2 linked regions of the Indioceanicola profundi genome follow. Each later gene encodes a partner of the first gene's protein in a complex. Links are inferred from orthologs where the notes say so. Each region holds a gene or a part of one and is shown on either strand. Other genes may lie near its edges.

The links.
Region 2: the proteins of dnaG (region 1) and DOL89_RS02665 are in contact, whole or in part, in a crystal structure (PDB 2R6A), measured with the Geobacillus stearothermophilus proteins. The link is inferred for Indioceanicola profundi from one-to-one orthologs. Residues at the interface, in WP_049624496.1 of Geobacillus stearothermophilus: Lys456, Leu457, Leu458, Pro459, Ala460, Asn463, Ala464, Leu467, Leu535, Leu536, Ile537, Ala538, Gln544, Glu545, Asp548, Tyr549, His552; in WP_033016901.1 of Geobacillus stearothermophilus: Ser13, Glu15, Ala16, Gln18, Glu91, Leu92, Asp94, Ala95, Val96, Pro97, Thr98, Ala99, Ala100, Asn101, Tyr104, Tyr105, Ile108.

Annotation. Positions count from the first base shown.
Region 1 is NZ_CP030126.1:2,127,827-2,139,346, forward strand. What follows is about bases 1-2,960. They hold dnaG (DNA primase), read right to left. Parts: upstream 2,450-2,960; coding sequence 551-2,449; downstream 1-550. Other genes in these bases: rpoD (RNA polymerase sigma factor RpoD), read right to left, coding at 1-310; DOL89_RS10180 (GatB/YqeY domain-containing protein), read right to left, coding at 2,658-2,960. Also shown: more of DOL89_RS10180, read right to left, coding at 2,961-3,116; carA (glutamine-hydrolyzing carbamoyl-phosphate synthase small subunit), read left to right, coding at 3,396-4,562; DOL89_RS10190 (UdgX family uracil-DNA binding protein), read right to left, coding at 4,692-6,086; DOL89_RS10195 (putative DNA modification/repair radical SAM protein), read right to left, coding at 6,097-7,320; DOL89_RS10200 (DUF3618 domain-containing protein), read right to left, coding at 7,467-8,789; DOL89_RS10205 (hypothetical protein), read left to right, coding at 8,939-9,436; carB (carbamoyl-phosphate synthase large subunit), read left to right, coding at 9,621-11,520. UniProt on the Escherichia coli protein: RNA polymerase that catalyzes the synthesis of short RNA molecules used as primers for DNA polymerase during DNA replication.
Region 2 is NZ_CP030126.1:542,065-553,500, forward strand. Bases 6,017-8,892 are described here. They hold DOL89_RS02665 (replicative DNA helicase), read right to left. Parts: upstream 8,265-8,892; coding sequence 6,768-8,264; downstream 6,017-6,767. Other genes in these bases: alr (alanine racemase), read right to left, coding at 6,017-6,743; DOL89_RS02670 (SAM-dependent methyltransferase), read right to left, coding at 8,482-8,892. Also shown: DOL89_RS02630 (2OG-Fe(II) oxygenase), read right to left, coding at 1-449; DOL89_RS02635 (mitochondrial fission ELM1 family protein), read right to left, coding at 514-1,512; DOL89_RS02640 (Lrp/AsnC family transcriptional regulator), read left to right, coding at 1,675-2,187; DOL89_RS02645 (FMN-binding negative transcriptional regulator), read left to right, coding at 2,362-3,009; DOL89_RS02650 (ankyrin repeat domain-containing protein), read right to left, coding at 3,043-4,815; DOL89_RS02655 (vitamin K epoxide reductase family protein), read right to left, coding at 4,895-5,539; more of alr, read right to left, coding at 5,610-6,016; more of DOL89_RS02670, read right to left, coding at 8,893-9,711; rplI (50S ribosomal protein L9), read right to left, coding at 9,927-10,484; rpsR (30S ribosomal protein S18), read right to left, coding at 10,507-10,782; rpsF (30S ribosomal protein S6), read right to left, coding at 10,779-11,240. UniProt on the Escherichia coli protein: The main replicative DNA helicase, it participates in initiation and elongation during chromosome replication. Travels ahead of the DNA replisome, separating dsDNA into templates for DNA synthesis.

The sequences.
Region 1 (11,520 bases):
CGTCGTTGAGATTGCCGGAGACACGCTCCTCGCCGTCCGCGGCGGGCTCCTGCCCGTCCTCCTGCTCCTCGGCCTCGACGACGTTGATGCCCATCTCGGAGAGAAGGGCCATCGTGTCTTCGATCTGCTCGGAGGAGGAGCTGTCCGGCGGCAGGGCCGCGTTCAGCTCGTCATAGGTGACGTAGCCGCGCTCCTTGCCGCGGGCGATCATCTTCTTAACGGCGATCGCCATGCCGTCCATGAGGGGGCCGTTGGCCTCCTCCTCACGAGTTTCCGTCACTTCCGCGGTCTGCGTCGCTTTGGTCGCCATTCGCTGGATGCCCCCGCACTCACTCGGCTGGTGCCCTCGGAAACCGCACAGGCGCGAGTCCCGAAAGGCGCTTGTCGTAAACGCAACTGGCCGACTCGAGCAACAGCTCGGTCGTCCTGTCCCCTATCCCTGTGCCATATAGTCCGTGGTCTGGCATCCGGCTGTGTTCTTTAAGACACACTTATGCCGGAGTGGCGGCCCGTTGCGCCCGGGCCACAGGGACCAAGGCGTGAACAGCACCTACTCCTCCAGTTCCGTCAGCCCGGCCGCATGCCCCCTCCGGTGCAGCACCTCCTGGCGTAGCGCTTCGAGTCGGGCCAGATTCTCCTCGCTGAATTCATCAACGAGACGCCGTTCCGCCTCCCGCAACTCCGCCTGGAGCGCCAATTCCTGGGACGCCAGCCAGACTTCCTGCCAACCACTCCTCGCAGCTTCGATGGACGCTCCTGGTTGCGCGAATTTCGGCGCGTCTGCACTCAGCAGACCTTCCAGCGTCCCGAGAAAGCCACGGCCAGACAAGTGGCGACGCAATTCATCGGCGTCAAGTCCGGAATTCATGGACAGGCAGGCGAGCAGTTCCCCGCGCAACCTTTCAAGTTCCGGATCGCTGAAATTCACCTGTGCCAGCGTTTCCCCAATATCCTCGAAAAGTTCGGGATGATTCAGCAGCGGCAGGATCAGCAGCCGTTCGCGCCAGCGCGGTTCCGTCCGCACCACGCCGGAACGGAAGCGCGGGTCCCAGTGCCGGCTGACCGGCAATACCACCCCGATCACCCCGCCGGCATCGATGGGCCGGCGCGCGCCGCCGAAGCCGCCGCCTCCGGCCGCCCCGCGCCCGCCGGCCGCGTTGTTCCTACGGGACTGCCGGGTGAACTGGTACATGCGGTCGCGCATGTCCTGTTCGTACGCGCGGCGCACGCCGGGATGCTGAATCTGCTTGCAGCGCTCGCCCAGCGCCGCTTCCAACCCCGCGCGTTCGTCGGCCAGGGTCAGGTCGCGCCCCTGGGCCTCCATGTCCCACAGTACCTCGGCCAGGGGCTTCGCCCGGTCCAGCACGATCTGGAAAGCGGAGGCGCCGCCGGCGCGGATCAGGCTGTCCGGGTCCTCCTTCTCCGGCAGGAAGGCGACGCGGGCCGAATGGTCGGGCTGCAGCAGCGGCAGCAGCCGCTCGATGGCGCGGAAGGCGGCCCGGCGGCCGGCATTGTCGCCGTCGAAGCAGAGGATGGGGGTGCGCCTGCCCTCCGGCGCCAGCTTCCACAGCTCCTGGATCTGCGTCTCCGTCAGCGCCGTGCCCAGCGGGGCCACCGCCCCACCGAACCCGGCCAGGACGCAGGAGATCACGTCCATATAGCCCTCGGTGACGACCAGCGCCTGCCCGTCGCTGGCGGCCTGCCGCGCCCGGCTCATCCCATAGAGCAGCCGTCCCTTGTGGAAGAGCGGATTGTCGGCGGAATTGATGTATTTCGGCCCCGTCCCTTCCAGGATGCGAGCGCCGAAGGCCACCACCTGCCCCCGGCGGTCGGTCACCGGGAACATGACCCGGTTGCGGAAGAAGGCGAAGGGCGAGCGGCCGTCATCCGGGCGCTTGAACAGTCCCGCCTCCACGAGCTGCGCCTCGGAGAAGCCGGCGGAGATCAGCTCATGGCGCAGCCCCGCCCCGTCCTGCGGCGCATAGCCGAGACGGAAGCGGGAGATCGCCTCCTCCTCCAGCCCGCGGCCCTTCAGATAGTCCAGGGCGGCGCGGCCGGCGGACGTGCGGAGCTGCGCCTCGAAATAGCGGCAGGCCCGCTCCACCAGGTCGAACAGGGTCTTCTGCCGCTCGAACTTCTGCCGCTCCTGCGGGGTCGCCTTGGGAACCTGGAGACCCGCCTCCCCGGCCAGCAGCTCCACCGCCTCCATGAAGGAGAGGTTGTCGTGCCGCATGACGAAGCCGATGATGTCGCCATGCGCCCCGCAGCCGAAGCAGTGGAAGAATCCCTTCTGGTCGTTGAGGTAGAAGCTGGGCGTCTTCTCATTATGGAAGGGGCACGGCGCCTTGAACTCGCGGCCGGCGCGGGTCAGGCGCATGCGCTTGCCCACCACGTCCGACAGGCCGAGGCGGGAGCGCAACTCTTCCAGAAACTGCGGTGGCAGGGCCATGGGCACACGAAACCAGGTCACGGGACGCGGAGCATGGGACCGGCTGGAAGCCGCCCGCCCGCACAGGGACCGTTCAAGCCTGTGATGCTAACGCACCTTCCGGCCCGTTTTCCACGCCGCGCACCGGCATCGCGAACTTATCCCCAGGATACCCACTTATCCACAGCCCCGCCGGAAAGCGGCGCTTCCGGACGCCTCCAGCGCCTGCTCAGCAGGCCAGCTTCTCACGCACGTAGCCGGAGGCCTTGGCGAAATCCATCTGGCCGGCGTAGCGGCTGCGCAGCTCGGCCATCACGCGGCCCATGTCCTTGATGCCGGTGGCGCCTGTTTCCTCGACCAGCGCCGAGATGGCGGCGCGGGTTTCCGTCTCGTCGAGCTGCTTCGGCATGAAGCCCTCGATGACGGCGATCTCCTCCTGCTCCTGCTGGGCAAGTTCCAGCCGGCCGCCCTGCTCGTAGAGCTGGATGCTCTCGCGGCGCTGCTTCACCATGGTCTGCAACATGGACAGTAGCTCGGCATCGTCGATGCCTTCGGTGACGCCCCGGCCGCGCGCGGCGATGTCCCTGTCCTTCAGCGCGGCCAGGATCAGGCGCAGCGTGGCCGTGGCCCGCTGGTCCTTGGCGCGCATGGCCTCTTTCAGGGCCTCGTTCAACCGTGTGCGGAGCATGATCAGGGGTCCTCACTCGTGTAGTTGCGCCAACCCTACGCAGATTTTCGCGTCTGCGGAAGTCCTCCGGGCGGGCGGCGGTGAATGGCTTAACACGCTGTGGACTGTCATGTGCTCTGGACCCTGCCCTGCCATGTCCGCGCATCGGGTTGACCCGGCGGGTCGGCTTGTCTATCTGGACCGGTTAACCAGATCGGCCCGCGACCGGGGACGCCTGACGGCCATGGCCGTCCGGGCGTTCTTGCCGCGACTGGGCCGCCCCCTTCTATAAGGTGCCGCATGACCGAGACGACGTTCAGCCCGCAGCCCGAGGGCGCCACCGGCGCACTGGTCCTGGCCGATGGAACAGTCGTCTGGGGCCGCGGCATCGGCGCCGCCGGCCACCGGGTGGGCGAGGTGTGCTTCAACACCTCCATGACCGGGTACCAGGAAATCCTGACCGACCCCAGCTATGCCGGCCAGATCATCACCTTCACTTTCCCCCATGTCGGCAATGTCGGCGCCAATCCAGAGGATATCGAGACCGTGACGCCGGTGGCGCGCGGGCTGATCCTGAAGGCGGACATCACCGACCCGGCCAACTGGCGCGCCACCCGGAACCTGGACGAGTGGCTGAAGAGCTACGACCTGATCGGCCTGTCGGGTGTGGACACCCGCAAGCTGACCCGCCGCATCCGCGATGCCGGCGCGCCCACCGGCGTGGTGGCGCATGCGCCCGACGGGAAGTTCGACATCCCGGCCCTGATCAAGGTCGCCCGCGAGTGGCCCGGCCTGACCGGCATGGATCTGGCCAAGGAGGTGTCCTCCCGCCAGTCCTACAGCTGGAATGAGACCACCTGGACCATCGGCGACGGTTACGGCGTCCAGGAGAATCCGAAGCACCATGTCGTGGCCGTGGATTTCGGCGCCAAGCGCAACATCCTGCGCTGCCTGGCCGCCGCCGGCGTGAAGGTCACCGTGGTGCCCGCCACCGCCACGGCGGACGAGGTTCTGGCCCACAAGCCGGACGGCGTCTTCCTGTCCAACGGTCCCGGCGACCCGGCCGCCACCGGCCAGTATGCCGTTCCGATGATCCGGGGCGTGCTGGACGCCGGCGTGCCGACCTTCGGCATCTGCCTCGGCCATCAGATGCTGGCCCTGGCGCTGGGTGCGAAGACCGAGAAGATGCACCAGGGCCACCGCGGCGCGAACCACCCGGTCAAGGACCTGGCCACCGGCAAGGTGGAGATCACCAGCCAGAACCATGGCTTCGTCGTGGTTCCGGACAGCCTGCCCACCGATGTGGAGCCGACCCACGTTTCCCTGTTCGACGGCACGAACGAGGGGCTGCGGGTGAAGGGCAAGCCGGTCTTCTCCGTCCAGTACCATCCGGAAGCCAGCCCCGGCCCGCAGGACAGCCACTATCTGTTCCAGCGCTTCGTGGACGCCATCGAAGGGCGGTATTGAGTCTGCACCCGTAGGGTACCGTCCTGCCCTGGCCGCCTGCGGCAACGACAGGCTCAGGGCGGGGCGAGAGCATCGCGTAGGTCGGTCGGGCATGGCCCGGCCGACATTCCAGAACGATGCGGGCCCTGCCTACGCAGGTCCGACCTGCGCCGCCATCCTCAAATCCTCCACGAACCTCGCATATTCCCGCACCTTGGCGGCCTCGTCCGGCAGGCGCAGCAGGTAGGAGGGGTGGACGGTGAGCAGCAGGCGACGCCCCTCCCCGATCTCCATCATCCGCCCGCGCTCCTGCTGCACCTTGACCTCACGGCCCAGCAGGGCGCGGCCGGCGGTGGCGCCCAGCGCCACGATCAGGCGCGGCCGCACCGTGCGTATCTCCTCCTCCAGCCACCAACGGCAGCTTTCGATCTCGCCGGCATCCGGCTTCTGATGGATGCGGCGCTTGCCGCGCGGGGTGAATTTGAAATGCTTGACCGCGTTGGTCAGGTAGGCGTCCGCCCGCACGATGCCGGCCTCCGCCAGCGCCCTGTCCAGGACCTGCCCCGCCGGCCCGACGAAGGGGCGGCCGGCCAGATCTTCCTGGTCGCCCGGCTGCTCCCCCACCAGCATCAGCGCGGCATTCGGCGGCCCCTCCCCCGGCACGGCCTGTGTCGCCGGCTGCCAGAGCGGGCAGCGGCGGCAGGCCTGGAGCCCGCCTTCCGTCCCGCTTCGATCCGGCATCGCCCCGCAGCCCCAGCGCTCCGCCCGTGCGGCGGGCAGGCTGGGCACAGTCGCGACCATCTCCGCCGCCCGTGCGGCGGCACCGCGCACCAGGGGCGTGATGAGCTGGGCCTCCGGCAGGTTGCGCCAGTACTTCTTCGGCATCTCCGACCGCATGGCGGCGACCTTCAGCCGGGCGGGATTGAAGATGCTGGCGTAGTAGCTCTGCCAATAGGCTTCCAGCGCGTCCTCGTCCGGCACGTCCGCCCGGCGGGCGCCGGGCGTGAAGTGCAGCGTGTCGCCGTCCCAATGCGCACTGCGCTCGGGCGTCAGGATGGACCAGCGCATGGAGGCGAAGCGGCGGGCGAAGAAGGGCGCGGCACGCTCGACGATGTGGTGGTCCGGCTCGAACCAGGCGAGATAATGCCCGTCCCGCTCCCGGAAGCGCACGAAGGCATGCATCTTGTGCTCGTCACGCCGCACGGCCTTTTCCAGCGCCATGGCCCGATGGACGTCCCGGTCGGAGGATATCTCCAGAAGTGCCGGCTCTTCCTTCGCCAGCCGCCAGAGCAGCCGGTAGAGCAGGCCGAACCGCTCCGGATCGCGGTGGCAGACCACGGCATCGGCCAGTTCCAGGAAGCGTCGCGGCACGGTGAAGCCGCCGGCCGCGGTCGGTTCCGGCGGCAGCGCATCCCCGAACAGCCCGGCGCCGCCATCCGGCCGCCAGTCCACCGCCGCCGGCTCGACCCCGGCCAGGACCAGCCGCCGCGCGGCGGTGCGCCATCCGGCGAGATCGACCGGCCCGTCCAGGGGCACCGCGTACATCGCCACCCCCTCAAGCCGCCAGATCGAGGCTGAGCTGCTCCGGCTTCGGGGCCAGGCGCTTGCGCAGGTCCAACCGGTCCAGGGGGGAGCGGCCGATCTGCCTGTCCGCGGTGACGATGAAGGGCGCCACCTTGGCCAGCGGCACCCGCAGCCGTCCCAGATCCTCCATCCGCACGGCCTTGTGCCGCCGGATGGACAGCAGCTTGTCCACCGTGCGGACACCCAGCCCCGGCACCCGAAGCAGAAGCTCCCGGTCGGCCAGATTCACATCCACCGGAAAGCGGTCGCGGTTGCGGAGCGCCCAGGCCAGCTTGGGATCGATCTGCAGGTCGAGATTCCCCGATTCGGGCACGATCTCCGCCACCTCGAAACCATAGAAGCGCATCAGCCAGTCCGCCTGGTAAAGCCGGTTCTCCCGCACCAGCGGCGGGGCCTGGAGCGGCAGGGCGGCGCTGCTGTCCGGGATGGGGCTGAAGGCGGAGTAGTAGACGCGCCGCAGCCGGTATCCGGCATAGAGGGTGGAGCTGGTCGCCAGGATGCCGCGGTCGTCGGTGCCGTCCGCCCCTACGATCATCTGCGTGCTCTGCCCGGCCGGGGCGAAGCGGGGAGCCTTGGGACCCTCCTTCGCCTCCTCGATCCTCAGGCGCAGATTGCCCATGGAGCGGCGGATGGCGCGAGCATCCTTCTCCGGGGCCAGCCGCCCCAGCGACGGTTCCGCCGGCAGCTCGATATTGATGCTCAGCCGGTCGGCATAGCGCCCGGCCTCCGCCAGCAGCTCCGGGGCGGCGTCCGGGATGGTCTTCAGGTGGATATAGCCGCGGAACCCGTGCTCCTCCCGCAGCAGCTTCGCCACCCGGACCAACTGCTCCATCGTGTAGTCCGGCGACTGGATGATGCCGGAGCTGAGGAACAGGCCCTCGATATAGTTGCGGCGATAGAAGCCCAGCGTGAGCTTCACCACCTCCTCCGGCGTGAAGCGGGCGCGGCGGACGTTGCTGGAGCGCCGGTTCACGCAGTAGAGGCAGTCATAGATGCAGAAGTTGGTCAGCAATATCTTCAGTAGGGAGATGCAGCGCCCGTCGGGCGCGTAGGCATGGCAGATGCCCATCCCCTCGGTGGAGCCGATGGCGCCCATGGCCCCGGCCGAATTCCGCTTCTCCGTCCCGCTGGACGCGCAGGAGGCGTCGTATTTGGCGGCATCCGCCAGCACCTCCAGCTTTTCCCGCAGCTCCATCCCCGGCCCCGTTCCCGCTCACTGGTTCGCTGTATGTTCCATATAGTGCGCGGGTAGGATCGGGAAACCGGGTGCGACAGGAAACACCCCGCGGGCCGGAAGCCCGCGGGGCGCTTTTACGTCAGTTGCCCAGGTTCGACAGATGCTCAGGTGCGGTCCTTGCCGGTGGAGCCCGGAAGGTCGGTGCCGAGACCGCCGAAGCGCTTGGAATTGTCCGTCATCGGCGTGCCCGGCCCGGTGGTCCCGGTGGAGGAACCGTCGCCCTCGAAGGCCTTGGCGGCGCCCGCCGCCTTCTCACCCGACCGCTGGGTTCCGACCAGCTTGTCCGCATCGACGGAGCTGGAGGACGAGGTCGAGCTGCCGGCCGTGCCCGAGGCCGGATTGCCGGTGGACGTGCCCAGACCGACCGTGCCGGCGGACATGCCGGAACCGGTGGTGCCATCCGACGTGTTGGTCGCCAGCCTGCCGGTGGAGGACGGCGTCGATCCCGTCGTGCCGGTAGACATGCCGGTGGACGTGCCCGAACCCGTCGTGCCGGTTGAGGAGCCGCCCGGCTCGAACGCCTTGGCGGCGTCGGACGCCTTCTCGCCGGACCGGTTATAGCCGGTCAGCTTCTGCGGGTCGGGGGAGCTGGAGTTGCTGTCCGTGCCGGACATGAAACCGGTTGCAGAGCCCGTGGAAGTCCCTGCCGCGCCGGTGGAGCTGGAGCCGCCGCCGGCCAGCGCGCCCATTCCGGCCCCGGTGCTGCCCGCACCCGTGCTGCCGGCAGAGCTGCCCGTACCGGTCATTCCGGCGCTGCCAGCCGCGCCTGCGGTGGTGCCCAGGTTGGAGGCCGGCTTCGGAGCCGCAGGAGTTACGGAGGGGCCGTAGCCGGGTCCGCCCGGCTCACCCGCTCGTGGGAAGCTGGTGGAGCCGCTACGCAGGCCCGTCGGACGATAGGGGCCGGTGCCGGTGATGCCGGAGGTGGAGATGCCGGAGGTGGAGCTGCGGCCGCCATTGCCGCCCATGCCGGTTCCGCGGTCGGTGTCCCGGAATGCCTCTGCCGCCTGCGCGGCACTCTCCGTACCACGGCGATAGCCGACCAGCGTCTCCGGGTCGGGGGAGCCGCCATAGGCGCTGCTGCCGCCATCCTCCACATGCATGTGGTGGCGCTCAGCCGGGAAGTTCGGCCCCAGCCGGTCGCGCATCGGGCGGTAGCGCCCGGCGCTCCGACGTCCGCCGCCGGCGATCTCCCAGGCCAGCCAGCCCAGCCCGATGCCGATCAGCACAACGGGCAGCGGATTGCGCGCCACCACCTCGGTCACATCATCCACCAGGGCGCGGCCCTTCGGGTTGTCCCGCAGCCAGGACATCGCTCCGTCCATCATGCCGTCCGGAGACAGGCGGCGTTCGATTGCGCTGACGGTACGGGTCATGTCGCGGCGGGTTTCCTCTATCTCCCGCTCGATTTCCTCGGAACGCGTCGCCATGGAAACTCCTCCTGGTCCAATGTTCCCCTTTCAACTGCCGAGCCACCGAAAGAGTTTCATCCTCCATGCCGCCCGCCCATGGGGCGCAGCCATTGGAGCAGCGTGCGCCCTGGTCTAGACTGGCCGGGACTTGAGGCTGGAGGGCGGGAATGTGGCGGTGGGCACGGGGCTTGACGCTGGCGGTGCTGGCGGGGACGGCCTGCCTTTCCACACCCGCCCCTGCCGCTGACGTCCGCCCGCCCGATCAGGTTCCCTCCCCCGCAGTCCCCCAGGCGCCGGGGTCTCCGCCCATCGACCGGGAGCTGAAGCGCGAGGTGCCGCCGCCCAGGCCTTCCTGGCGTTCGCGGGATCGCATCGTCTATGCCTTCGACCGGCCGGCCGCCGACCTCCTGGCGCCATCGCCCGAATTGTCGGCTGCGTGCCGGCGGGGCCGGTTCATACAGCGCGTGAACCTGCTGTACCGCGCCTTCGGCCCGCAGGAGCAGCCATTGGGCGTGGCCTATGGCAGGGCGGCCATCAATCTGGTCGATCCGGGCCGGCTGCGCCGCGAGGACACCGTCTATTTCTTCGAAGAGCAGGACACGGGGCGCTGCACCGTACACACCGCCCTGCTGGAGGATATCCGCCCCTACTTCGTCGGCCCCTGAGGCTGATCCTTCATGTTCCTGCCGGCTGCGTCACTGGCGCATGCCCGCACCCCGGTATCCGAACTTCCCCTGTATGGCCGGCGTCTCTATATAGGGCGGTCAGCCGGGCACCCCCCGCCCAATTGCTAGGGCCGGGGTGCTTTCGTGCGACCATGGCGACCCTTTTGACCAGAGAAGCAGGCCCATGCCGAAGCGCACCGACATAAAATCCATCTGCATCATTGGTGCCGGGCCGATCGTCATCGGTCAGGCCTGCGAATTCGACTATTCGGGCGTCCAGGCGTGCAAGGCCCTTCGGGAGGAAGGCTACCGGGTCATCCTGGTGAATTCCAACCCCGCCACGATCATGACCGATCCGAACATGGCGGACGCCACCTATATCGAGCCGATCACGCCGGCCATGGTGGCGAAGATCCTGGAGAAGGAGCGGCCCGACGCGCTGCTGCCCACCATGGGCGGACAGACCGCGCTGAACACCGCGCTCGCCCTGTTCCGCGACGGTACGCTGGACCGGCTGGGCGTGGAGATGATCGGCGCCAAGGCCGACGTGATCGAGAAGGCCGAGGACCGGCTGCTGTTCCGCGACGCCATGGACAAGATCGGGCTGGAAAGCCCGAAGTCGCGTCTGGTGAAGAATTACGACGAGGCGCTGGACGCGCTGGGCTATGTCGGCCTGCCCGCCATCATCCGCCCCAGCTTCACCCTGGCCGGCACCGGCGGCGGCATCGCCTACAACAAGGCGGAGTTCGAGGAGATCGTGAAGGGCGGCCTGCGCGCCAGCCCGGTGCACGAGGTCCTGATCGAGGAGTCCGTCCTGGGCTGGAAGGAGTACGAGATGGAGGTCGTGCGCGACAGCGCCGACAACTGCATCATCGTCTGCTCCATCGAGAATATCGACGCCATGGGCGTCCATACCGGCGACAGCATGACGGTCGCGCCGGCGCTGACCCTGACCGACAAGGAATACCAGATCATGCGCAACGCCAGTCTGGCGGTGCTGCGCGAGATCGGTGTGGATACCGGCGGGTCCAACGTGCAGTTCGGCGTCAATCCCGATACCGGCCGCATGGTCGTGATCGAGATGAATCCGCGCGTCAGCCGCTCCTCCGCCCTCGCCTCCAAGGCGACCGGCTTCCCGATCGCCAAGATCGCGGCCAAGCTGGCGGTGGGCTACACGCTGGATGAGCTGGACAACGACATCACCGGCACCACGCCGGCCAGCTTCGAGCCGACCATCGACTATGTGGTCACCAAGATCCCGCGCTTCGCGTTCGAGAAGTTCTCCGGCGCCGACAACACCCTGACCACCTCCATGAAGTCGGTGGGCGAGGCCATGTCCATCGGCCGCACCTTCGCGGAGTCGCTGCAGAAGGGCCTGCGCTCCATGGAGACCGGCCTGACCGGCCTGGACGAGGTGGACCTGACCGACGGCAACGGCGTGGTGGACCATGCCCGGATGCGCGCCCTGCTGTCCCGCCCGACGCCGGAGCGGCTGCTGTACGTCGCCCAGGCCATGCGCCACGGCTGGACGGTCGAGCAGATCTACGAGGAGTGCAAGTACGATCCCTGGTTCCTGCGCCAGATCCAGTCCATCGTGGAGACGGAAGCCGGGATCAGGGGCTTCGGCCTGGACGGGCTGGACGCCCGCAAGCTCAACGGCATCAAGGCGATGGGCTTCTCCGACGCCCGCATCGCCCATCTGACCGGCCGCAGCGAGGACGAGGTGGCGCAGCGCCGGCGCGCGCTGGGCGTGCGCCCCGTCTTCAAGCGCATCGACACCTGTGCCGCGGAGTTCGAGAGCAACACGCCCTACATGTACTCCACCTATGAGGGGAACGGGCTGGAGCCGGCGGAGTGCGAAAGCCGTCCGACCGACCGCGAGAAGGTGGTCATCCTGGGCATGGGCCCGAACCGCATCGGCCAGGGCATCGAGTTCGACTATTGCTGCGTCCATGCCGTCTATGCCCTGCAGGAAGCCGGGTATGAGACCATCATGGTCAACTGCAACCCGGAAACCGTCTCCACGGACTACGACACCTCCGACCGGCTCTATTTCGAGCCGCTGACGGCGGAGGATGTGATCG
Region 2 (11,436 bases), 1.6 Mb from region 1 along the record:
GGCGGCACTTCGACCACCGGGTTCTCCAGGCTGTCGGGCGTGCGCAGCAGGCGCAGGCGGCCGTCCGGGCATTCCCAGGCCGGGTTCATATAGATCAGGACGGTGATGATCTTGGTCTTGCTGTCGGTGTGGATCTGCCCGTCCTTGGCGCGTGCATGTCCGCGCACGGTGACCATGGTGGGATGGCCGGTCAGGTCGATCCCGAACTTCTCGGAAAAGGCCGCCGTCATCTCCGGCCCCTGGATCTCCTCCATGAAGCGGCGGAAGACCGGGCCGTAGCTCAGCTCCGGTAGCGGATGGCTGCCGGGGGTGGCGACCTCCGGATAATCCTTATGGATCGCCTCCCGCGCTTCCGCCCGGATGAAGCCGGGCACGACCAGATGGTCATAGGGATCGGCGGAGAGAGGGGTCGTGCGGAACTTGTCCAGATCGATCAGGTCGGCGGTCATAGGGCTTGGTCCAATGGATTGGCGGTGAGGCCGCTGAACTATCTGACCCTGCTTTCCAGTCCGATCAAGCAGCCCTTTGCCGCGTGACCGTCTTCTCAGCCATGCGCCGTCGCACCTCCGCCGCGACGCGGACGGTATCGTCCAGCGGCGTATAGCTCCAGTCCGCCAGCTCGCCGGTGAAGGGGCGCGCCGTGCCGTCCTGGTACAGCATCTCATGGAAGCGACGGAACTTCGCCGATCCCCCCGCCAGTTCGATGACATGGACCGGCTTTCCGGTGCTTGCCGCTTCCGAGATCATGGAGACGCTGTCGCAGGTGGCGACCACCGTGTCCGCCAGCCCCAGATAGGCGAAATAGGGGTTCTCGCCGGTGCCGTCCCAGATTTCCGCCGGCAGCCCGTCGAGCGCCGCGCGCAAGGTGGCTTCGTTCTCCGCCCCGGTCCGGCGGGACGGCGTCACCATCAGCCCGGCGCCGTGGTCGCGCGCCAGCCCGGCAAGCTTGCCGGCCACGTCGCGCATCACCTCCGGCGTCAGCTCATAGACGCCATTGCTGCCGCCGATCAGGACGGCGACGGGGGGGCGGGGCAGGTGGGAGAGGCGGGGCGCGAAACGTGACGCCGCATCGGCCAGCCGCTCCGGCGTCACCCGATGAATAGCCCCGCGCGTGGTGACGATGTTGCGGCCGGTCTTGCGATCATGCTGCGGCATCACCACCAAATCGAACAGGGCGGTGGGCACGCCGGGATTCTGGATGTGGACGCAGAAGGTGCGCCCGCCGCTGCTCCGCCGGATGGCGAGGGCCAGGCCCACCGCCTGCCGCCCGCTGGTGATCAGAAGGTCCGGCCAGGGCGGCGCCAGCCTGTCCGACGTATCCGTCAGTGATCCGGGAATCGCGACCGGCAGATAGGGGGTAAGCTGCCGCCAGGGCGACTTCAGGCCGATGCGCTTGACCACGGGAACGGCTCCGACAGCCTCCGCAAGGCCCAGGCACTGGTTCTCCATCCCGGCCTTTCCATCGGACATGACCCAGCAGACCGGCGCGCTGAAATTGTTAATTTCATTCATGATATTGCACTCCGCCGGATTAAACGGCTCCTGTCCATCTCCATCGCGCTTACCACGGATGCGCCTGGAATATGCCGGTGATGCGGGCACGGCTTGGCGAATGGACTGCATACGTGTAATATCATTGCTCACCCTATCTCCCGGGAGCCTTAAGAAATCACCATGCGGCGGGTCAAACTCGACCGAATTGACCGGCGTATCCTCCGCGACCTGCAGGCGGATGGCCGGATGACCAATGTTGAACTTGCACGGCGCGCCGGGATTTCGGCTCCGCCCTGCCTGAGGCGCGTCCGCGCGTTGGAGGAGGCGGGCTATATCCGCGGCTACCATGCCGACATCAACCCTGAAGCCATGGGCTACCATGTGACCGTCTTCGCCCAGGTCGGCCTCTCCTCCCAGGCGGAGAACGATCTGAAGAAATTCGAAGAGCTGGTCAATAGCTGGGCCGAAGTGCGCGAGTGCAACATGCTGGCCGGCGAAACCGACTTCCTCTTGAAGATCGTCGCCACCGACTGGGACAGCTATCAGCGCTTCCTCACCAGCAAGCTGACGGCGGCCCCCAATGTCAGCCATGTGAAGTCGGCCCTGGCGATCCGCCAGTCCAAGTTCGCGCCCGGCGTGCCCATCGACGTCGATGTGGGCCCGGAGTCGAAGGAGGAGGATGAGGAGGACTGATCCTCTTCCCTCCAACAGGATCAGCGTTCCCGGAGACGGGCGGGCAGTCGGACAGGCGCCCGCCCGTTTCCGTTCTGGGATTTGTCACCCGGACAAGGTTCGGGATGACAAGCGCCGGGAAGCAGGTGAAATGGAGGCGACCCCATCCAACCCCTCCCTGCAAGTCCCCGCGCCATGTACACGCCCCCCGCCTTCCGCCAGGACGATCCCGCCGCCATCGCGGCCTTCCTGGACGCGCACCCCTTCGCCACACTGGTGACGGTGGGAGAGGGCGGGCTGTCGGCCACGCCGCTGCCCCTGCTGCGCACGGCGGACGGCGGGCCGCATGGCACCCTGATCGGTCATCTGGCGCGGGCCAATCCACAATGGCGCAACTTCGATGCGGCGATGCCGGCGCTTGCCATCTTCGCAGGGCCGCACGCTTACATCACCCCGTCCTGGTACCCGTCGAAGGCGGAGACCGGGCGGGTGGTGCCGACCTGGAACTACATCGCCGTGCATTGCCATGGCCGGCTGGAGCTGGTGGATGACGCGGCCGGCAAGCTGGATATCGTCACCCGCCTGACCAGCCGGCACGAAGCCGGCCGCTCCGCCCCCTGGTCTGTCACCGATGCCCCGGCCGACTATATCGCGGCCCAGCTCAAGGGCATCGTCGGCATCCGCCTGGTGGTGGACCGCGTCGAGGCCAAGTGGAAGCTCAGCCAGAACCGGCGCGCGGACGATCGGGCCGGCGTCCGTGAAGGTCTTCTGACCGATGGGAACCCGGGCGACCGGGCCGTGGCAGAGGCGATGATGGACAGCTTGGAACCGCGCCAATGCTGATGGCCGAAGATTTACCGGGCTACGGCGCTCCTGCTATCGCAGCAGTTCTTCAGCCTGCTCCCGCTCCGGCCCCTGTAGCAGCGGGTTGGCGGGAACAGGGCCGTTGCCGGTCAGGTAGTCATGGGCGCGCAGCCCCTGGCTGTCCCGCAGTTCCTTGTCCGCTCCGGCATCCAGCAGGCGCCGGATCACGGGCAGGGAGGCGTTCGCGGCGGCGTACATCAGGGCGGTGCGCAGCCCGTGTCGCGGGCCCTCGCCGAACTCCTCGGGCGCGCTGGTAGCGGCATCGACCTCCACCCCTCTGGCCAGCAGCCACTCCAGACCGGGCAAGCTGTCCCATTGGGCGGCCGACATCAGCGGCGTCTTGCCGAAGCCGTTCACGGCCTGCGGTTCCATGTCGAGGTCGAGGGCATTCCGCCGGTCCGCCGGGACCGATGCCGCGAGCGCGGCGAGATCGTCCAGCAGCTCCGGCCGGGTCACGGCCAGATGGATCAGCGGGTCCTTGCCCGCGGATTCCGCGCAGCGGCTGAACGGCTCCAGCATTGCCGCGTCCTGCCAGCTTCCGCGTGTAAGGAATGCGGAAACATCGTCCCGCGACGCCCCATCCAGGATCATGGTACGCAACGACCGTGGGGGCGGCGCGTCCCCGCAATCCGCCCCGAACACCAGCATGAACAGGCCCCGGCGCGCCGCTTCCGCAGCCTCGTCCCCGCTCAGCCCCGCATCGGCGTAGAAGGCGGACAGGGCGGCATGGGCCTGGGCGTACGCCGCGGCCACGCCCGGATGGACATGGCGGTTGTTCACCGCCAGATAGGACCATGTCCGATAGGGCGTCGTCTGGGCCGGCGGCGGTTCGGACAGAATCTCGCTGGGGGTGAGCTTCAGCGCCTGGAGTTGCTGCGCCTGCTGGGCCGCGATGGCGAAGCGGACAGTGCCCGGATGGAGGGCCAGGAAGTTTCCGTCCGCCGCTTGTGCCGCCTGCATGAACCGCTCGACATCCGCATTCGGGAATCCCGCGACCGAGCCGCGGCCCTGGTCACATCCCGACTGCGGAAGGAAATTGTCGCGGCTGCTCCCGAAGCGTGGGGCCGTCGCCTCCAACAGGCCCGGCCGGCGCTGAAGGACGGGGCAGGGCAGGGCGTATCCGTCGGCCAGCCTGGCCGTGGGAACCGCGATCACGGTCCAGACCAGCGATGCGTCGCTGCCGTCATAGGGGGTGGGCGGGCCGAAGACCTCACGGGCGAACGGGTCCAGCGCCGGTTCCGCCAGCCCGTCGATCCCGGCCTGGATGGATCGTATGCGCTCATCCCGCTCCGGCCCCGGCGGGCGGAAGGCGTGCAGGAACAGCATCAGGTCCAGCCGCGCCGTGGCCGACCGCAACGGCTCCAGCAGCCCTTCCGCCCGGTCGGGATCGGAGGTCATCGCCTCGATGGCGGCCGCCAGTTCGGTCTCCTCCGGCGGATGCACCGCCCTGTAGAGGTCCGCCACGCGCTGGCCGTACTGGGCGGACAGGCACTCCGCAGCCGCGTCGCCGGACCGGCAGTCGCCGTTGCGCTGAGCGATCCATTGCCGCTGCGCCTGGACACGCGCCCGCCGCTCCTCCTCCGATCCGGACTGCTCCAGGTGCCGGCGGTAGAGATCGGCCAGAAGGGCATCCTGGCGGGAGAGCCCTTCATTCCCGCAGATCGCCAAGTCGAGGGGGGCGCGCGCCGCCTCGCAGGAAAAGCTGGGCCTCGCGACGTCCCGGCCCGCAGCCGGCATGGCAAGCGAAACCAGCACCACACCCATACCGGCCGCGTTGCGCCACATATCGCTCTCCAAATCCGACAAGGGCCAGAGTAGGTGCCGGAGGTGGAGGGCTCAACCCGGATGTGCGGCCGGCCTGCGGTCAGGCGAAGGCCCGGTAGCGGTGCCGCGGGTGCGGGTGGATGTCGTCGGGATAGGCACGGTCGAAGGCGTCGGCCTCGTACAGGCTCTCCTCCTCGATGCCGTAGCCATCCTCATAGACATAGGCGTCATCGGCCTGCTCTTTGCCATGTCCGCGCAGCGCCTGCACGGCGCGGGCCGCCTCCGGTACCGACAGCACGGCGGAGGCGATGGAGGCCAGGGTGGCCGACTGGCAGTAGCCGCAGAGCGCCTTGTTGTCCTGCCACTCCTCCCGCGCCAGGCGCAGGCAGGTAACGGCGTCGTAGAGGGTCTTGGCGGACAGGGCCAAGGGCAGCCAGGGCTGGTCGCGCCAGCGATCCCGCCCGCCGGCACCGGCCAGGATGGCGGTGAAGGCGTAGTTGGCGATCATGAGCAGCCCGTCGGGCGTTTCCATCCGCTTGTAGCCATAGGGCGAGGCATCGACCTTGCTGGCGTCGAAGACGCGCAGCGGCAGGTCGGGCAGGCGGCGCAGCATTCCCATCTGGTAGGCGCCGACGATGGCCCCCGCCGCAGCCCCGACCAGGGAAAGGCCGGTGATCTGCCTGCGTCGGCGCAGCTCCGCCGACCGGTCCTTGCGCAACTCATGGCTCAGCCGCCGCGGGTCCATGGGCCATTCCTCCGGTTGTTCCATATCCGGAATGACAATGGGAAAGAGCCGCAAACGTTGCGCCGGCGGCTCAGCCGCCCAGATAGACCCGGTGGTAACGGTCGCCGAGGGAGGTCAGGATCTCATAGCTGATGGTGCCGGCCTCGGCCGCCGCCTGATCCACCGTGCGGTGGGGGCCGACCACCTCCACCCAGGCGCCCTCGGCCAGGAACCGATCCGGCACCTCGGTCACGTCCACGGTCAGCAGATCCATGGACACGCGCCCGATGATCGGGGCGATGTGCCCGCCGATGCGGACATGCCCCTTGCCGGCCAGCCGCCAGGGATAGCCGTCGGCATAGCCCATGCCCAGCGCCGCCACCTTGGCCGGACGATCGATGCGGTGGGTGGCGTCGTAGCCCACGGTATCGCCGGCCGGCGCATGCCGCACCTGATGGATGCGGGCCAGGATGCGGATCACGGGGGCCATCGGGTTCGACATCCAGGGGGCGGGATTGCCCCCATGCAGCGCGATGCCCGGCCGCACCAGGTCGAAATGGTACTCCGCCCCGTGGAAGATGCCGGCGGAGTTGGCAAGGCTGGCCGGGGCCTTGGGCAGGCGGGCCAGGGAGGCGCGGAAGCTCCGCGCCTGCCGGGCGGTCATCGGGTTGCCCGGATCGTCCGCGCAGGCCAGATGGCTCATCCAGGCCTGCACCTCCAGCCCGTCCAGCCGCCGGGCGGCGTCGTCTGCCAGTTCATCCACCTCCGCCGGGGTCAGCCCCAGCCGGTTCATGCCGGTGTCCAGATGGATGAAGCAGGGCAGGGGGCGGCCCTGCCGGCGCGCCTCCGCCTGCCATTGTTCGATATCGCCCGGCGTGTTCAGGATGGGAACCAGCCCGGCGCCGGAGATATCTGGGGCCGAGCCCGGCGGAATGCCGTGCAGCACCGCGATGCGCGCATCGGGCAGGCCCTTCCGCAGCGTGATCCCGGCCTCGATCGTCGCCACGAAGAAGGTGCGGGCGCCGGCGGCCCGGAGCGCCCGGGCCACCGGGGCGGCCCCCAGGCCATAGGCATCCGCCTTGACCACCGCCCCGCACTCGGCACCGTCCGCAAGACCGGCCATGTGCCGCCAGTTGCCCCTGACCGCATCCAAATCGACCACCAGCACCGCACCGGCACGGGCCGGCACGGAGGAGAGGTCAGGAAGGTCCGGGCCGTCTTTCACAGCCTCGTCCATAATCAACCCGCCTTACTCGTCGGGTCCGAAGTCGTGATGGGTGTCGAGATCGCCGAAGCGGGTGTAGTTGCCGTCGAAGAACAGTCGCACCGTGCCCACGGGACCGTGGCGCTGCTTGCCGATGATGCATTCGGCGGTGTTGTGGACCAGCTCCAGACGCTCCTTCCAACGCTGATATCGGTCGTTGAACTTGTCCTCCGCCTCGTCGGGCCGCCGGCCGGGTTCCGCGCGCTCCAGATAGTACTGTTCGCGGAACACGAACATGACTACGTCGGCGTCCTGCTCGATGGAGCCCGATTCGCGCAGGTCCGAAAGCTGGGGCCGCTTGTCCTCGCGCTGCTCCACGCCGCGGGAAAGCTGGGACAGCGCCAGCACGGGCACATGCAGCTCCTTGGCGATGGCCTTCAGGCCGCGGGTGATTTCGGAGATTTCCTGCACCCGGTTCTCCGACCCCTTCAGCCCGCCGCCGCGCAGGAGCTGGAGATAGTCGACCACCACCAGTCCCAGCCCGTGGGTGCGCTTCAGGCGGCGGCAGCGGGTGCGGACGGCGGTGATGGTGAGGGCCGGCGTGTCGTCCACGAAGAAGGGAACGCGGGACAGATACTGGCTGGCCTCCACGAATTTCGGGAAGTCGCTGGCCGCGATCTCGCCGCGGCGCATCTTGTCGCCCGACACCTCCGCCTGATCCGCCAGGATACGGCCGGCAAGCTGCTCGGCGCTCATTTCCAGGGAGAAGAAGCCGACGGCAGCCCCTTCCTTGCCGCCCGACAGCATGTGCGCCTTGGCGGCGTTGAAGGCGATGTTGGTGGCCAGCGCCGTCTTACCCATGGAAGGACGGCCGGCCAGGATCAGCAGGTCGCTGGGATGCAGGCCGCCCAGCTTGTGGTCCAGATCGCGCAGGCCCGTGGTGACGCCGGTGACATGGGTGGAACGGCGGAAGGCGGATTCGATGGAGTTGATCGCCCCCGCCAGCGCCTTTTCGAAAGGAATGAAGTCGCCCTTGATGTCGCCGGAGGAGGCGAGATCGAACAGCTTCTTCTCCGCTTCCTCGATCTGGTCCGTGGCGCCGACGTCCAGCTCATGTTTGTAGGCGGTGTTGACCATGTCCTCGCCAACCTCGATGAGCTGGCGGCGCAGGAACAGGTCATGGATGATGCGGCCGTAATCCTCGGCATTGTGGACAGCCACGATCGCGGCGGCCAGACGGGCGAGATACTCCGCGCCGCCGATCTCCGACAGGTCCTTGTCCTGCTCGAAATAGGCCTTCAACGTCAGCGGGTTCGCGACCTGCCCGCGGTCGATCAGCTTCAGGCAGGCGGCATAGATGCGGCCATTGGCGGGATCGAAGAAGTGTTCTGGGCGCAGGAACTCGCCCACCTTCTCGAACGCCTTGTTGTTGACCAGGATGGCACCCAGCAACGCCTGCTCCGCCTCCTCATTATGGGGCGGGGTCCGGTAGGCGAGTGCCGACTCGCGGAGACCAGGGGGATCGATCAGCTTCGTGTCCATACGCGCACTCTAACAGCGTCGGGCCATGGGCGGGTAATCCGCAAGGCCAGAGGCATAGGTGCAAACCGTGGACAGAGTGTGAACAGATCTGTGGATAAGTGGGAAAACTCTGTGCGCGGCTTGGGGCGGAGAACGCATGTGCCACCTGTGAGCTCTCCGCCTCATCCCTCGACAAGCTCAGGGTGAGAAGCTGGGCTCTCAGGCCGCCCGGGAGCCATTACTCCGCCGCGACAGCCATCCGGTGCTCGGCCTCGTAGATGTAGTCGCGGGTCAGGGGGACCGCGTCGGCACGCTTGGCCATCTGGAGCTGCCAGACCATGTGGCCCTGATGGCGGAAGGCACATTCGCAGCCGGCCAGATAGAATTCCCACATCCGGTAGAAGCGCTCGTCATAGAGCGCGACCAGCCTGTCCCGATTGGCCGCAACCCGCTGCCGCCAGTGCCACAGTGTCTCGGCATAATGCAGCCGCAGGAACTCCATATCCGTCGGCATCAGGCCTGATCGTTCCACATGCGGAATAACCTCTGACAGGGCCGGGCTGTAGCCGCCGGGGAAGATGTATTTGCGCAGCCAGGGATTCGTCGTGCCCGGCCCGTCCGTGCGCCCGATGGAATGCAGCAGGGCGACTCCGTCGGGGTCCAGCAGCTCGTCGATCTTGCGGAAGAAGGCGCCGTACTGGGGCACGCCTACGTGCTCGAACATGCCGACGGAGACAATTCGGTCATATGTGCCCGACTCGGCGCGGTAGTCCTGCAGCTCGAACTGGACGCGGTGCTCCAGCCCAGCTTCCCGAGCGCGACGCCGGGCGATGGCGAGTTGCTCCTGGGACAGGGTGATGCCCTTCACCTGGACGTCGGCGCTCTTCGCGATTTCCAGCGCCAGCCCGCCCCAGCCGCAGCCGATATCCAGCACCTTCAAGCCGGGCTTCAGCAGCAGCTTGGCGATGATGTGCCGCTTCTTGGCCGCCTGCGCCTGATCCAGGCTCATGCCGGGATCAGCGAAATAGGCGCAGGAATATTGCCGGTCCTTGTCCAGGAACAGGTCGTAGAGCTTTTCCGACAAATCGTAATGGTGGGCCACGTTCCGGCGGGACCGGTCGGCGGGATTGGCCTGCTGCCAGAGCCGTTGCAGCCCCACGCCGAACCGGCGGAGTTTGCCCACTGGCCCGAGATGGTTGTCGCCGGCGTTGCGGGTGACGATGCTCAGCAGATCGTAGATGGAGCCTTCCTCCACCACCAGCGTACCGGCCATATAGGCCTCCCCCGCATGCAGGCCGGGATTGACGCCCAGCTTCCAGTGCAGCGACGGGTCGGTCAGTCGTACCGTGCAGGGCCGTTCATCCGCGGGGCCCGACTCCCCGCCGAACTCCCACCGTTTTCCATGCGCGTCGATCAGCGTGATGCGGCCGGTGCGGATCAGGGGCTTCAGCAGTCGGGCGAAGAGCATGGCGGGTGCCTCCTTGCGGGGTGGCGGATCAATCTCCAGGGCGCACGGGACAAACGCGCGGCGATGCACGCTATTCTATGATCTGCTGATACAAGCGGGCGGTTTGAAGGGGGAGGGCGGCGGGCGCGTTCGCTATACCCCGACCGATGTGTGCAAAGAAAAACGGCGCGCCCGGTGGGGCGCGCCGCTCATCTCTCGGATCGAGGGGATCAGGCTCAGGCCTGCTCCTCGGTGGTCTCGTCCGTGGTCTCGACCGTCTCGTCCTCATCATCGTCCTCCGGCATGCCGGTGACCATGCCGCCGCGCTGCGCTTGCAGCTCGGCCTCGTCCTGGGACCGGGCAACGTTCACCGTGACGAACACGGAAACCTCGGGGTGCAGGACGATGCGGACCTTGAACAGGCCCAGGGTCTTGATCGGCTCGTCGATCGACACCTGACGGCGCTCGATGGTGACGCCGGCGGCGGTGACCGCCTCGGACACGTCGCGGGCGGCGACGGAACCGTACAGCACGCCGGTTTCACCCGCCTGACGGGTGATGACGACGGACATGCCGTCCAGCTTGCCGGCGACCTGCTCGGCATCCTTGCGGCGCTCGAGGTTCGCGGCCTCGAGCTGGGCCTTCTGCTTGTCGAAGAAGGCGAGGTTCGCCTTCGTCGCGCGCAGGGCCTTCTTCTGCGGCAGCAGGAAGTTCCGGGCGAAGCCCGGACGGACCTTCACCACTTGGCCCATCTGGCCGAGCTTCTCAACGCGCTCCAGCAGGATCACGTCCATGTCAGTTCTCCTCGGCTAGAGCTTACTTCACCACGTAGGGAAGCAGGGCGAGGAAGCGGGCGCGCTTGATCGCGCGGGCCAGCTCACGCTGCTTCTTCGTGGAGACGGCGGTGATGCGGCTCGGAACGATCTTGCCACGCTCGGAGATGAAGCGGCTCAGCAGCTTCACGTCCTTGTAGTCGATGGCCGGGGCGTTCGGGCCGGAGAAGGGGCAGGTCTTCCGGCGACGGAAGAACGGACGACGGCCACCGCCGCCGCCACCGGCGCGGGGGCCGGAAGAGGTACGCTCGGCGCTCATGCGCGGTCTCCTTCACCCTCGGTGTTGCGCTCACGACGGGGACCGCGGTCACCGCGGTCGCCACGATCACCCCGGTCGCCGAACCCACCGCCACGGGGGCCGTCGAACCGGCGCGGGCCGCGCTCGCTACGCTCACCCTTGTTGGCGAGCATGGCGGTCTGACCCTCGGGGATCGTGTCCAGCTTCACGGTCATGTACCGCAGCACGTCCTCGTTGATGGACATGTTGCGCTCCATCTCGGCGACGGCGGCAGCCGGAGCCTCGTAAGCGACATACACGTAGTGACCCTTCCGGTTCTTCTTGATCCGGTAGGTCAGGGTCTTCAGGCCCCACTGCTCGGTCTTGGCGATCTTGCCGCCATTCTCGGTGAGGATGTTGGAGAAGGTCTCGGTGAGACTCTCCACCTGCGAGGACGTGACGTCCTGGCGGGCAATCATGATGGTTTCATACAGTGCCATATGGACTCCCCATGGCTGTTGATGGCCCGCCGCTGTACGGTTCCGGTTTCGACGCCGGCCGCCAGCCGCACGAGCCTAGCCGGCGCGATGGCGCACGCCGGCAGGGATAAGGAAGCCGCGCAATATACACGGAACCGCCTTCCGCTCAAGCGCAAAGCGGCATGGCCGGGCGGACCTGAGCGCATGGGGAAAGGGC